DNA from 2 places in the Anaeromassilibacillus sp. Marseille-P3371 genome. Region 2 is predicted to be linked to the other one. Evidence: riboswitches for the same ligand, from Rfam matches in the RefSeq annotation. Region 2 holds a riboswitch; the other holds the start of a gene.

Region 1 (7,479 bases), 1.4 Mb from region 2:
CTACTACCGCATCGCAAGACGCACAGAACTCGATTTCGATTGCATCACAGTTGTAAACAGGCAATCATCGTTTTAACGGAACCTCCGATCATCGAAAGATTGTTGTTAGCAGTTTGCTTCTCTTGATACGAAAGCTTTTTATGTGGCGCTTCCCACTCGTGCTGCCGGAGAGCTTAACGAATAAAAACCCGCTGGCATGCCAGCGGGTTTTCTTACATATTGAATTCATTCCCATGAACATCGACCCATTGAATCCGTTAAATCTTGGAATAACCGTAGCTGTTGACAATGGCGTCGATCTTGCGCTTTTGTTGACAGTCCGGACAATCTTTAAACGAGTATGTCTGATAGTTCGGCACATCCTCAGGCGTAAAAATCGTGTCAATGTGTACGCCACCCATCTCGGTGATCGCGCTAAAGATAGCGGAAATGCCAACGACATTGCCCCCGTAATATTTGATACACTCCAAAGAGCGATTGATGGTTTTGCCGGTAGTTGCCGATGCCACCAAAAGCAGGATGTTCTTCTGCCAGATCATCTGCTGAATATTGTCGCGGAAGATCATCTGTCCGTTGGTATTGAACTCCGGAGTGATGATGCTGATGTCGCTTTTGTCATTCATGGACATAATGCCGGATTTAGAGAGGTAATGTGCCAGGAAAGCGGCGATGACCTCGCAACCATCCATACAGACAATGGTATCGATCATGGTATTATTCTCATATTTCATCGCCATAGTTGCTGCAGCCTCATAGGCCATTGCGTGGCGGTGTTTAATGCTGGTCATATCGATATAATAGTTGATGTGCGAGTGATTTGTGGCAAAATGCCCTGGGATTACTTTAATCGAGATCTTACTATTTTTGGGGGATTTGATTTTAATCGCTCTGCTTTCCATAATTGCCTCCATTCTCCATTGCTGGAATCAATTTCAAGCCGCAGCCATCCGAAAGCCGGCCAATGCAGGCTGTTCATTTGCGTTGTTTGGATGTGTTACAAATACGAATTGCTGTGGATTTATCTATACTATACCATTTATTTATAAAAAACGCAATATATTTGAAAAATATATACAGAACATACAAATTTCCGTAACAATTTTTCCGCAACGCCTTGTATCGATCCTGATTTTTCGTTATATTAGTAAACAATGGATGAAATGCTATCTTGGAGGTGCACAGTGGAACTTTCGTTTGAATTATTGTGGGAAAAATTCCTTGTTTGGCTTGAAGGAATATTGCCAAATGTCGTTGGCGCGATACTGATCTTTGTAGTTGGATGGTGGCTGAGCAATGTGATCATCCGCCTGATGAAGCGCGCAATGCTGCGCGTTCGAACAGAGGTTGGTATTATCACGTTTATTTGTTCTTTGGCAAATGCGGCGATAAAAATCATCATCAGTATCACCGCCTTGGCGCAACTGGGAGTGGAAGTCGGGTCCATCATAGCTGCCATCGGTGCGGCAGGTGTGACCGTAGGACTTGCACTTAAAGAAAATATGGCGAACGTTGCCAGCGGTGCGCAGATCATTTTTACAAAGCCTTTTACGGTTGGAGATTATTTACTACTGGACAATGTAGAGGGCGTTGTGGAACGGATTGAAATCATGTTTACCACCCTTCGGACCTTTGATAATAAAGAAATTGTCATTCCAAATTCCAAAGTTACGGTCAGTACCATTACAAATTATACGGCGATGAAAACGCGCCGCCTGGATTTGCACTACTCGATTAGTTATAACGATGACCTTGCAAAAGTAAAGGCGGTCCTGGGAGAACTGGTCGAAAAAAATCCGCTGGTAGAAAAGGCTCCGGAACCATTGGTCGCTGTAGAAGAACATAAAGATAGCTGTATTCAGATGCTGGTGCGCGTATGGTGCAAGACCGATGATTACTGGCCACTGTATTATCAGATGCAGGAGGAAGTTAAGCTTGCTTTTGACCGTGCCGGTATTCATATTCCATTTCCGCAGATGGATGTGCATGTAGACCGGCCGGTTGACAAACTACAGAAATCTGTTTAAAATAAAGCACAGGATATAGGTGCTCCTTTGCGTAAAGGGGGCTGAAAAAGGGAAGCGGGTGTGATTCCCGCGCAAGTCCGTTGCTGTGAATACCGAGCACATTCCAAAATACCACTGGGAAACTGGGAAGGGGGAGTGTTGCGCAGACGTATGAGCCAGAATACCTGCCTATCGTCCTTCATGCGACTCCACGGTACTGGAGCGCGCGTGGCTGAAGGAACCCGAGGCGGGCGCAGAAGCTTCTTCTGGGCCTGTTATTCCGCCATTCACGCCATTCGGTAATGCGAGTTACTGAATGGCGTTTTTTATATCGCGGGAGGCTTTTATGAAGCTGGAAGAATACGTTTACCAGGATCAAAAACGCTTGCGGTGTGGGTATACCACGGGCAGTTGCGCAGCGGCAGCGGCAAAGGCTGCCGCACAAATGATTCTTACAAACAAATGGGTAAACGAAGTGGAGCTCTGTACGCCAAAAGGGATTCGGCTCTTATTGCCCATATGCCGTACACAGCGTTCGGAGGCATCCGTCTCCTGTGCAGTTCAAAAAGACAGCGGCGACGATCCCGATGTGACCGACGGCATTTTGGTGTTTGCAGAGGTTTCCCAGTTAGCAGAGGGGATTGTTATTGAAGGTGGGGAAGGTATTGGCCGTGTGACGCGGCCGGGCCTTGCCTGTGCCGTTGGAGAGGCTGCCATCAATCCTGGACCGCGCAACATGATCGCCAGTAGCTTACAGGAAGTCAGTATGGCATATGGCTATAGTGGCGGCTGGCATGTGATCCTGTCGGTTCCAGAGGGTAAACCCATTGCAGAGAGGACGTTTAATCCAAGATTGGGAATTGTGGGAGGAATCTCTATATTGGGGACCACAGGGATTGTGGAACCGATGAGCGAGCGCGCTTTGATCGAAACAATCCGCACAGAGTTGTGCCAGCTTCGTGCTTCCGGGGTACAGGTCGTTGTAGCTGTTCCGGGAAATTATGGAGAAACGTTTCTCCGAGAGCGCATGCAGCTTTCCTGCCGTACGGTGATCTGTAGCAATTATATCGGAGAGCTGTTGGATATGGCCGTGGAATTCCAATTTGAAGGCCTTTTGTTGGTTGGACATGCGGGAAAACTGGTTAAATTGGCTGGAGGCGTGATGAATACCCACTCACGCTATGCAGATGCCCGGATGGAGATCCTGACTGCACATGCGGCTCTTTGCGGCGCTTCCCGCAATTTGGCGAACCGTCTGATGGAGTGTGTCACAACGGATGAGGCATTTGATTTATTAAAGGATGCCTCCCTGTTACAGTCTGTCATGGACGGTTTGATGGAGAAAATTCAATTTCACATGAATGCCCGGGTCCATCGAAAGCTGATGGTTGGGGCGGTGTTATTTTCCAATGTATATGGTCTGTTAGGACGGACTACCGATGCGTCCATACTGTTGGGACGTTTGAAAGGAGAGAAGAGGGTCGAATGATTCATATCGTAGGGGCAGGGTCCGGTGCGGTGGATTTGATTACTGTGCGCGGCGCCCGCCTTTTGGGAGAAGCGGATACCGTCGTTTATGCTGGTTCTCTGGTCAATCCGAATATTCTCACGACCTACACAAAGCCGGACTGTGAGATTTATGACAGTGCTCGTATGACCTTGGAAGAGGTATTGCAGGTGCTCATCACTGCAGAGCGCGCAGGAAAAAACGTCGTACGGCTGCATACCGGTGATCCTTGTTTGTACGGTGCTATACGGGAACAGATGGATGCTTTGGATTCCGCTGGGGTGTCCTATGAAGTAGTGCCGGGGGTTAGCTCATTTTGTGGTGCAGCAGCAGCTTTGCAGGCAGAGTATACGCTTCCTGGGGTATCGCAGTCCGTTGTGATTACACGCATGGCGGGGAGAACTCCGGTTCCGGAGAAGGAGTCCATCTCCAGCTTTGCTTCACATGGAGCGACAATGGTTGTATTTCTCAGCACCTCCTATCTGGAAGCCCTGCGCACTCAGCTTTTGGAAGGTGGATATTCTGAGGAAACCCCTGCAGCAATTGTCTATAAAGCAACATGGCCGGATGAGAAGGTGGTTCACGGGACAGTGGGGATACTTCCGGAGATGGCTGCAAAAAATGGAATCACAAAGACAGCTTTGATTCTAATTGGCAACTTCCTCGGAAAGGCTTATGAACGCTCAAAGCTGTACGCACCGGATTTTTCCCACGGATACCGTACTGCCCAAAAGAAGGGTCCTTCCAATGCGGATTGAATGTGTGGCTTTTACTTCCAATGGCGTTCAATTGGGGCTCCGCTTGATTTCCTTTTTGCAGCAAGAAGGAAATTTATGCCGTCTCAGTGCACCTTTAAAATATGTGAAGAAAGATGTCGATCCGTTGGATTCCCTTGCCGAGTGGACCGCATCCGCTTTTGAAAAAGCGGATGCGCTCATCTTTATTGGGGCCTGTGGTATAGCGGTCCGAAGTATCGCTCCCTATTTAAAGAGCAAGTTTCACGATCCGGCAGTTGTTGCGATCGATGATTGCAACCGGTTTGCTGTGCCGTTGGTATCCGGCCATATAGGAGGAGCCAATTCCCTGGCAGAAAAAATTGCTTTTGCCGTCGGAGCGCAAGCTGTGGTAACAACCGCGACTGACCGGAATGGTGTATTTGCGGTGGATACATGGGCGGCCAAGCAGGATTTTTGCGTAATGCGCCCGGAAGCGGCGAAAGCTGTTTCAGCGGCGATTCTCAACGGAGATCCAGTTGGGTTTTATTGCGATTTTCCCTTAGAAGGAGAATTGCCCGCAGGAGTGGTAAAAAAGAGCAAAGGAGCTGTGGGAATTCGTATCGCACTCTCCTATGAAGCAAATTTTGAACAGACCTGTTGGCTGCTACCGCGAATCCTTACCCTGGGAATTGGATGTAAAAGAGGGACTTCGAGAGAGACTATTGAAAAGGCGGTCCGTTATTCTGTGCAAGGTAAATCCCTTTACATGGAAAGTGTACGAAATGTTGCTTCGATCGACAAAAAAGGGGATGAAATCGGGATTTTTGAGTACTGTAAAGCAAATAGACTTTTCAGCCGTTTCTTTACGGCAGAACAACTTTTGCAGGTCAAAGGAGCCTTCACAAGCTCGGCGTTCGTACAGAATACAGTCGGCGTCGGCAATGTATGCGAACGAGCAGCCGTGCTGGCCAGCGGAGGAACTCTGTTGGTGCGAAAGACTGCATTCTCCGGGGTAACAGTCGCGGTGGCAGCGGCCCCACTGGTCGTTCGGTTTTGAAGAAATAGAGAGGACACAGAAAGAGGGGACAGATATGAAGCTCTATATTGTTGGAATCGGACCGGGGGAAGCGGCGCAGATGACGCAACGGGCGCAAACGGCCTTGGATTGCAGTGAGGTAATTGTGGGATATACGGCTTATGTCGATTTGGTTCGGCCCTTTTTTCCGGATAAAACGTTCTTAACCACTTCAATGCGTGGGGAAGTGGAGCGCTGCGAGATGGCGGTAAAATATGCGCTTGAAGGCCGGACGGTTGCTCTAATTTGTAGCGGAGATGCGGGCGTTTATGGGATGGCCAGCCCTGCGCTCGAGGCTGCACAGAGGTTTCCTCAGCTGGACATCGAGGTAGTGCCGGGCGTGACCGCTGCATGCAGTGGGGCAGCGCTTCTGGGCGCCCCTCTTTCCCACGACTTTGCGGTCGTGAGTCTGAGCGATCTTTTAACCCCTTGGGCTTCGATCGAAAAGCGATTGGCCTGTGCAGCGGAAGCGGACTTTGTGCTCTGCCTATATAATCCTTCCAGTAAAAAGCGTGCAGACTATCTCTGCAGGGCCTGTGCGATTGTCCGGCAATTCCGTCCGGCAGAGACGCCCGTGGGAGTGGTCCGTTCGATTGGCCGCGAAGGGGAATCCTGGACCGTGATGACGTTGGAGGAACTCCGGGATTATCAGGCGGATATGTTCACCACAGTATTTATTGGAAACTCCCAGACGCGTGTTATCAATGGACGTCTAGTGACGCCGCGTGGATATATACACCAGTAAGGAGGCAAAGTGATGGCGCAGATTTTGCTGTTTGCAGGAACGAGCGAGGGCAGACAGCTGGCCGAACGTCTTTCTGCGTGTGGCGTTTCCCTTTTTGTCAGTGTGGCAACCGCGTATGGAGAATTGCTTTTAAACCATGCACATGCCTCGGTTCTCCAGGGCCGGATGGATCGAGAGGAGATGGTTTCGTTTTTACGTATGCATCCCGTCGATTGTGTCGTGGATGCAACGCACCCGTATGCTGTTTTGGCTACAGAAAACATTCTCGCCGCTTGCCAGGAGACCGGTACGGATTATTTTCGTCTACTGCGGGAGGAAGCCACACCAAAATGGCAGGGGGACTGCTTCTATGTTGCAACCGCACAAGAGGCGGCCGAGGCGCTCGCGGAATTGCCGGGGAATGTTTTACTGACTACGGGGTCAAAAGAGCTTTCTGCGTTTGTGAATGTTCCGCATTATCAAGACCGGCTGTTTGTGCGGATGCTTCCAACAGAGGAGGCAATCTGCAAGGGAAATTCGCTCGGTTTTGCGCCGGGGCATTTGATCTGCATGCAGGGACCGTTTTCCGAGGAACTGAACCTTGCTTTGTTTCACCAATTTCAGATTCAGATCTTAGTGACAAAGGAATCTGGTAAAGCGGGCGGTTTTTGGGAAAAGCTCCGTGCAGCACAGAAGGCGGACGTGCGTACCGTGGTGATTGGCCGCCCTCCACAAGTGTCCGGCGACTCTTATATGGAACTTTGGAAAAAGTTGTGCGTAAGATTTCATTTGTCTTAGGGAGGGACTGACATGGCAAAGACAATCTGGCTGGTGGGCATCGGAATGGGAAACCGGGACACCTTGACCATCGGCGCCTGGAACGTTCTAAAAAGCTGTGATTGTCTGATTGGCGCGCAGCGTATGTTGGATGCCTTTCCAGATCTCACCTGTGAAAAGTGGGCGGCAACCGTTCCGGAAAAAATAGCTGCTTTTGTAGAGGCTCATCCGGAGTTTCTATGTGTAGGCGTGGTACTCTCCGGGGATGTCGGCTTTTATAGCGGCGCCAAGAAACTGCGCAGCCTTTTTCAGCACGTGGAAGTGCGGGAGTGCTGTGGTATCAGCACGGTGGCGTATCTTTGCGCCAAGTTGCATATCCCTTGGGAAGATGCGTGTCTAGTGAGCGCGCATGGACAGGCGTGTAACTTGCCGGGAGAAGTGAGGACCCATGAAAAGGTCTTTGCGTTGACCGGGATGGTTTCCGTTCAAGATCTATGTAAAGAACTCCGCAGAGAAGGCTTGGGGCATGTAACCGTCTCGGTGGGAGAGTATTTATCTTACCCCGATGAGCGGATCTCCACCGGGTCTGCCCTCGAATTTGCAAATCGGTCGTTTGCACCTCTAAGTGCACTTTTGATTCAAAATCCTGCACCATTGTGTCCGGGCGGTTTCGGATT
Region 2 (7,479 bases):
TGTTTCCCCGTAAGGGATTTTTTCGAGTTCTGCCCAAACAGCCTTCTGAAAAGCAGTGCCTTCGGGAGCAAGAGGAAGGTCAAATGTCCTCCGTTCACCGCTCAGATACTCCCGAAGTTGTTCCGACGCTCGCCGGAGCAATTCGGTTTCACAAACCGGTACATCCTTCGGAACTTCCTCCCCAGGAAGCCCCAAGAATACGATTGCCCCTTTCTTTTCGCCGATGGAAACCCGGCCTAGTTCCGTATCGTAAAAAAACAGACAGTCCATCTTGTTTCTACTCCTTTTTCCCAGTTTTGTTTGTACATCGCAAATCAGCTAACACTCTTTCGCTGATGTTGGTGACTGATTTTCAATCGATCACAGCATGAGAAGGATGTCTTCTCTTTTATTATAGGGGTAGTTCCTCTTATTCGCAAATCCTTTTGTGATTTGTCAAAATCTTGCATCACTGCTACAAAAAACGGACGGATGTTCATATCCGTCCGTTTTTTCGATTTCGTAAGGTTTTTCCGAATATTGCATAACGGGGGTATAGGATCAAGCTGGCAGTGTACTACCGGAGTAGGGGTAGATTTCCTGTAAGACGGTTCACCTGCTTGACCGGTCCGCAAATCGCCAATCCCAAGTAACGCAGGTCCTCTTCTGGAATCGTAGCAGCCTTGTCCATCCATTCAGAGTAGGTACGGCAACCCTGTGCTACATCGGAAAAATCCACCATAATGACATCCGCGTATTCTGAGCAATTGAACTTCTCTCGCAGTTTTCGCAACGATTCCGGGTTTCCCTGCAATACGGGTACAGGCTTTTCAATGATTCCACGGTGTTGTGTTCCAGAGGCGTCCTTCACATCTTTTCCCACCTGTTCTGGAAGTTCCTTTCCCACGGTGATCCCAAGAATGCCTGCTGTATTGGCGATCACCCCAACTGGTAGCTCTCTATCAATCACCATGACGCATTTCCATTCATCTGCCTGCATGTTTTTTCGCTCCCTTTCCCCGATATTCCGATAGAAACAAGCCTGCCAACGTCAATCCCATTCCTATCAAAGCCATCCAGGTGACCGGCTCCTTCAGAACAAGAGCAGAGGTCACCACTGTAACCACCGGAACCAAATAAATATATACGCTTGTCTTAACCGCACCGAGCACTTTGACAGCCACATTCCATGTGACAAAGCAGAGAGCAGACGCCCCCAAACCCAGGTAAAGTAAATTCAGTGTATGGACCGGTTGGAGCAATTGTTCCCACGCTGGATGAAAGTCCAAAAAGAATAGGGCTGGAATCATAAATAATAAGCCGTAAAAGAATACGCGGCGGGTAGTCTGGATCGTGGGATAATGAAATTGGCTGATCTTTCTCGTCAGTACGGAATAAAGCGCCCATACCACAGCCGCTAAGACGGCCAAAAGATCCCCGGTAGGATTGAGCTTCAACACAGTACTTCCATTAAACGTAATCAAACAAATTCCTGCGATTGCCGCAAAAAATCCGATGAAAAATGGCGCTTGTAATGGTTCTCCGTCCAAAAACCAATGGGCAAATAGAGCGGTAAAAAACGGCGCCACGGAAATAATAATGCCAACATTGGAGGCCAAGGTATAGGTAAGCGCTATGTTTTCCAACAAAAAATATAGTGTTACTCCACAGATGCCCGCGCCTATAAAATATTTTTCTTGTTTGCGGTCCGTCACTTTGAGGCGGTGCGGGCAAGCGATACAGAGAGCAATTGTCCCCAGTAGGAACCGGAATACCAATATTTCCACCGGACTGAATGCACGCAAAAGTACCTTTGTAGAAATAAAGGTGGTTCCCCATATCAAGATCGTCAATACGGAAAGCAGATGCCCCGCCGCTATTTTAGTTTCCTTCATCTTTGATGCTCCCTTTTAAAAAGATATTGCCGTATTGGCGAGGAGTCAAACCAATCAGGGTTTTAAAAAAATTGGTAAAATGACTCTGATCGGAGAATCCTGTCCGAAAAGCCGCTTCCGCCGGAGACGTTCCCTCTTCCAACAGTTTTTTAGCCTTTCCGATGCGAACGGTTTCCAGGTAGCGATACGGGGAAATCCCTTTCTGTCTTGTAAAAGTGCGCAACAAATGATATTTACTTCGGTTGGCAATCGCGGCCAATTCATTGAGTGCGATCGTTTCCGCATAGTGCTCCTCCAAATAGGCGCAAACTGCCTCAATCGCTCCGTCAAATGCCTGTTCTTCCGGCGATATGGAGGGTTCTGCATATGTGTGGATCAGCTGCTCCATCAGGAAGAAGAACAATTCCTCTTTTCGAAAACTCGCGTCCCCCTGAGCAATCCGGTCGTGTAGCTCACATAAAACCGCTGTGTGTTCACTTTGCAACAATACATTCGGTTGGAAATAGGGCAGATACTCTCGTCCTGTAATTTCCCCCGCCATTTGGCTCATCACTTCTGGTCGGATATTCAGACAGCGCCAATCCAAAGGTACCTCCGACACCTGCGTGCAGGCGTGCGTGTCTCGTGGATTGAATACCAGAAGGTCACCCGCCTGAACGAGATATTCACGGTTGTTGCACCGTAGCTGCCGGAGGCCGCTTTCCAAGAATCCAATCACGTACTCCTCATGGAAATGGTTGGGAAAATCTTGGACAATTCCCTGCAAAAAGTATGCCTCAATATGTAATTGGGTGTCAAAACAAATCATTCGATTTTCAATAGACAATGATGTTCCCTTCTCTCCCCTGTCTCTGCACATCAGTTTACCATGAATGCCTGTGGTTTGTCTTGTAGGATATTGCTCTTTTTGGATGGAACCAATAGGAAAACCCGCTGCCGAAAGAACTTCTCTCAGCAGCGGGTTTGTATCGACTATTGAGCCCGATAGATAATGGTCAACTGCCCATGCTCATCGGTGCGAACTTCTGCCCGTACACCGTAGACCTCGGCAATCATCTGCTCTGTAAGAACCTCACGGGGCCTTCCATAGCCATAGATTGCGCCATCCTTGACAACATAAAGGATATCGCTGTACATTGCAGCTAAGTTCAAATCGTGAAAGGCAGACAAGACCGTCTTATGCATCGACTTGACGATGTTTAATAGCTGAAGCTGATATTTAATGTCCAGATGATTGGTCGGCTCATCCAAAATTAACGCTTCTGTATCCTGTGCCAGAGCACGAGCCAAAATAACACGCTGTTGTTCTCCTCCAGAAAGGCTGGAAAAAGAACGGTTTTCAAACCTCTCCATACCTACTTGCCGTAGTGCATCCCGCATCATTGCGTAATCTTCCGCCGTATCGCGATCCATCGTACGTTTATGAGGGGAACGCCCCATCAGCACGATATCCTTTACAAGAAAATCAAAATCATAGGCATTGTGCTGCGCAACCACTCCTAGGCGGCGTGCGGTTTCCTTATAACCCATGTGCGTAATTTCTTTTCCATCCAATAAAATGCATCCCATCTTAGGCTGTAATACCCGGTAAACACATTTTAAAAAAGTGCTCTTGCCGCTGCCATTTGGGCCAATGAGCCCCACAAAGCAGCCGTCCTCTGCATGTAGGGATACATCCTTTAAAATCTGTGTGCTGCCCCAAGAAAAGGAAAGGTTCTCTGCGTCAATCCTCATGCTGCCTTCCCCCCGAACGAATACGTCTTTTTGATTAACAGTAGGACAAACGCCGGAGCGCCCACAATGGAAATCAAGATTCCAATCGGTAATTCTGCATTCGGAATGATCGTGCGGGCCACCACGTCCGCCCACACCAAGAAAATTCCACCTGCCAGTGCAGAGAGTGGCAAGAGTTTTCGGTGATCCACCCCGAACAACACGCGAATTACATGTGGAATAATGAGCCCGACAAAACCGATCACGCCGGAAGCATATACAACAAACCCAACAACCAGCGACGCGGCCACAAGATAAACCTGCCTGTATCGGTGCAAATTTGTCCCCAACGTAATCGCTGTATCGTCTCCCAACAACATAAGATTTAGCGTCCGGCTTTGTGTCAGGAAAAAAGCCAAGGCCAACAGCACCACCAAGAAGATCACACCATTGCTCTCCCATTCGGCGCCCGCTAAGCTCCCCATCAACCAAAAGGTCACCGTCATAAAGCGTCCGGGATCATCCGCTACATAGACAATAAAGTTTGAAACGGCAGAACAAACGGAACTGAGTGCGACACCGGCTAACACCAGTTTGACCGAGGTGGCACGCCCTCCCAGGTGTGAAATCCAAATGACCGCAAAAGAAACCCCCAATGCCCCCAAAAAAGCACATGCCCCCACACTGTTGGAACCAAACACCCCGATTCCCAGGAGAATGGCTGCTGTCGCACCAAGGGATGCTCCCGAAGAAATTCCTAGAATATATGGATCTGCCAATGGATTCTGCACCACCGCCTGCATGACAACGCCAACTGTCGCCAGTCCCATGCCCACAGCGACTCCCAACACAATGCGCGGCAAACGAATGAACCAGACGATGTCATGGACAGCACCCTGGGCCAGTACGGCAGGATCACCAATATGAAACCATTCAAACAGGATGATGTCGTACACCTCCTGAACCGTCAAATCGGCCGAACCTACCGTCACGGCAAAAAGTACAGAAAGCACCAGTACTGCCAATAGAACGACGATGGCGCAAACATATGCCGGGATTCCACGGAACACGCCGGTGGCAAGCCGAGAAGCTTCACCCACAACCGATTGTGGTTTTCCACGCGAAGATATAACTTCCGTTGCCTCTGAATCCTTACGCCGCATGTTCATTCCCATTATTCATCGATCCCATAGAGGCACTTGAGGAACAACTTTACGGTGTCCTTCGTACGGACTCCCGGCGCATAGGCGAGGCTGTATTCCACCGGATAGATGCGTCCGTTCTTTACTGCATCTACGCTGGCCAAGGCAGGATTCTCCGTATAAAGGGCAATCGCTTCCTCATCAGAAACAGAACCAACATGTACCGCAAAGATGGCCTCTGGGTTAGCCTCTACGATCTCTTCATCGGTCCAGCCTGCCTGTCCAAGCGGCTCCGCCCCCATCTGTGCCGCAATATCGCCGGCCGCAGTCTTTGCATGGTAGATGTCATACTCGCCTTCCCATTTTTCAGCAATCAAGATTCTCTGTGGTTCCCCGCCTTCTGCAGCCTGCTTGCCCTGATCGACAAATTTTTCGATATCTGCAATGATCTCTTCCGCCTTGTCCTGCCGGTTATAGATCTTTGCCAAATTGCGAATATCCTGATACTCATTTTCCAGAGATTCATCGCCGCGCAACACACTGTTGATGGTCGTATAGGTGCCAATTCCACGGTCATGCCAGAAATCCACATCTCCCATACGGTCCTCCATATTGAACAGGGAATACCAGCCAATCACCATATCCGGCTCCAAGCTTAAAGCATACTCTTTGACAAAATATCCGACGTCTTGATGATTTTTCAGAAGGTCCAACTTGGCAAACTCCTCTGCGTATTCGGGCATGACACTGCTACAATCGGCCACCATCTCAATCTTATCGCCTAAGCCAAGCGCCAAAAGAATTTCTACATTGTTCCGTCCATAAACCAGCGTTTTTTCTGGACATTTTTCAAACGTATAAGGGACCAATTCCCTTGCATTATTATAAACTTCAACCGTCACCGGATAGTAATCGGTATCCTCCGGGGAAGCTTCCTGTGAAGAAGCTTCCGAAGAAACTGTCTGGTCCACATCCGATGACGTATTTTCCGACTCGGAGGATACCTGTGAGGCATTTCTACAGGCCGCCAAGCTCAGTAGCATCGAAATCGCCAATAGGGCTGCGAGAATTCTTTTTTTCATCATTCTTCCACTCCTTTTCGATCTGTAAAGCATGCTTTTGCGACAAAAGACAACAAAAACGCCCGCAACAATTGTTGCGGGCGGGGCTTCCAGATCGTCAAAAGGGCGCACGTCCCCCTTGGACGTTTTCTGGCAACCGGCTCCGTCGTCCGCAGAATGGTTACCGAGTTCATGGCAGGTCTTCTGACTCATGCATCATCGCCATATTCCACCTTCTCAACAGAAATTTCTGTCAATGGCATTTGGGAACTGGCTCCGCAAACACAGCAACGGGATTGTACAAGATTCGCACTTGTTTCCCTTTTCATCAAACCACTCTATGGTTTGAACCATAAACCCTATTCGATTCTTTTGTCGTTTTAAAGTATAGAACATCCTTTAAAGAATGTCAATCGACCGCTGCCTATTCCACCACTCCTGCTAATGCCTCTCTCCCCTTTCAAATTATATCCCACAAAAACAAAGCCCCTGCACCGGTTTTCCGGTACAGGGGTCTTTGTCTGATATGGACCTGCTGTAAAGAGGATTGCCTCCTCAACTTCTGTTATGGGAATCTTTCTCCTTACAGATTTTCACGGATTCGCCAAAAGTTTTTTCACCCTCATCACAAAAGGTTCTCCCCCTACTCTTTCGATTTCTGCCTGAGATAACGTTGTCCGGCCTGTGGTTATCGTGCAATGCGGGCATTACATTCTGAAAGATCTGATAATGTCGTATAGGTACTCCTATTCCATCCCAATTCGTGCGTACTTTGGCCTGCGATGTATAACGTCTTGCTCCCCTACAGTGTGTCCTTTGGAAATTTTCTACTGTTGGCCGCCAGGCATGTAGCGCCTGCATATCTACGTCTTTTTCTACACTAGTGTTTTGCTGTTGACCGTCCAACTTTTGCCCAATACAGACGGTTGTCTTTCCCGAGTTATACAGTATTAAGTCAACCACCCGGACTCATAACGTTTTTCTCATCTAAGGTGTTTCCTTCGGAAGTTTCCTACTATTGGCCTCCGGGCACGTAGTTTCTTCATACCTACAACATTTTTATGCAAACATTCTGCTGCTGACCGTCCAACTTTTGCCCGATACGGACGGATGTCTTTCCAAATCTATCCAATATCCAGCCAATCACCCGGACAAATAGCGTCTTTCGTACCTGAGACTTTCCCTATATACAAGCCCCCTGCTACTGGCCGCCGGGCATGTAGCCCTCCGTACTTACAGAATTTTTTACGCAAACATTCTACCATCGGCCATCCAATTCTCGCCAAATACGGACAGATATCTGCCCCAAGCTATCCGGTATTCAGCCAACCGCCTGGGCAAATAGTGTCTTTTACTCCTAAGATTTTTCCTATGGAAGTTTCCTCCTCTAAGCCGTCGAGTACGGTACGTAGTACCTTTATGCCTATGGCATTTTTACAGAATTTTTACCAGATACGGAGGATGTCTCCCCCAAGTTATCCAGTGTGCGGCCAATCGCCCGAACGCACAACGTCTTTCACACCTAAGGTGTTTCCTAGAGTAGTTTCCCGTTAGTGACTGCTAGGTCTTACTTTGGATACGAGCTGCTTCCACTCTTTGTACAACACGATTCCAGTATTTATCGATTATTACCGATTTTCCCTGTAGAAACACCTTCTATCCCATTCCCAAGAGTTTACCATATCCATC

What was found. A riboswitch is a leader RNA that binds a small molecule or an ion and turns the genes downstream of it on or off. The one in region 2 is predicted to bind cobalamin.
Region 1: it holds a riboswitch for cobalamin, as region 2 does, so the genes downstream of both, cbiD (cobalt-precorrin-5B (C(1))-methyltransferase CbiD) here and B9Y59_RS12525 (ABC transporter substrate-binding protein) in region 2, are expected to answer to the same signal.

Annotation. Positions count from the first base shown of each region.
Region 1 covers NZ_LT835157.1:1,560,102-1,567,580, forward strand. The annotation lists gene B9Y59_RS05900 (type I phosphoribosyltransferase) at 258-899, opposite strand; gene B9Y59_RS05905 (mechanosensitive ion channel family protein) at 1,182-2,024, shown strand; cobalamin riboswitch at 2,025-2,210, shown strand; gene cbiD (cobalt-precorrin-5B (C(1))-methyltransferase CbiD) at 2,350-3,492, shown strand; gene cobM (precorrin-4 C(11)-methyltransferase) at 3,489-4,268, shown strand; gene B9Y59_RS05920 (cobalt-precorrin 5A hydrolase) at 4,258-5,283, shown strand; gene cobJ (precorrin-3B C(17)-methyltransferase) at 5,318-6,046, shown strand; gene cobK (precorrin-6A reductase) at 6,059-6,823, shown strand; gene cbiT (precorrin-6Y C5,15-methyltransferase (decarboxylating) subunit CbiT) at 6,836-7,479, shown strand, end outside.
Region 2 covers NZ_LT835157.1:2,961,317-2,968,795, forward strand. The annotation lists gene B9Y59_RS12495 (methylated-DNA--[protein]-cysteine S-methyltransferase) at 1-270, opposite strand, end outside; gene B9Y59_RS12500 (DUF2000 domain-containing protein) at 557-979, opposite strand; gene B9Y59_RS12505 (DMT family transporter) at 966-1,874, opposite strand; gene B9Y59_RS12510 (helix-turn-helix domain-containing protein) at 1,861-2,700, opposite strand; gene B9Y59_RS12515 (ABC transporter ATP-binding protein) at 2,847-3,608, opposite strand; gene B9Y59_RS12520 (FecCD family ABC transporter permease) at 3,605-4,762, opposite strand; gene B9Y59_RS12525 (ABC transporter substrate-binding protein) at 4,762-5,814, opposite strand; cobalamin riboswitch at 5,968-6,160, opposite strand.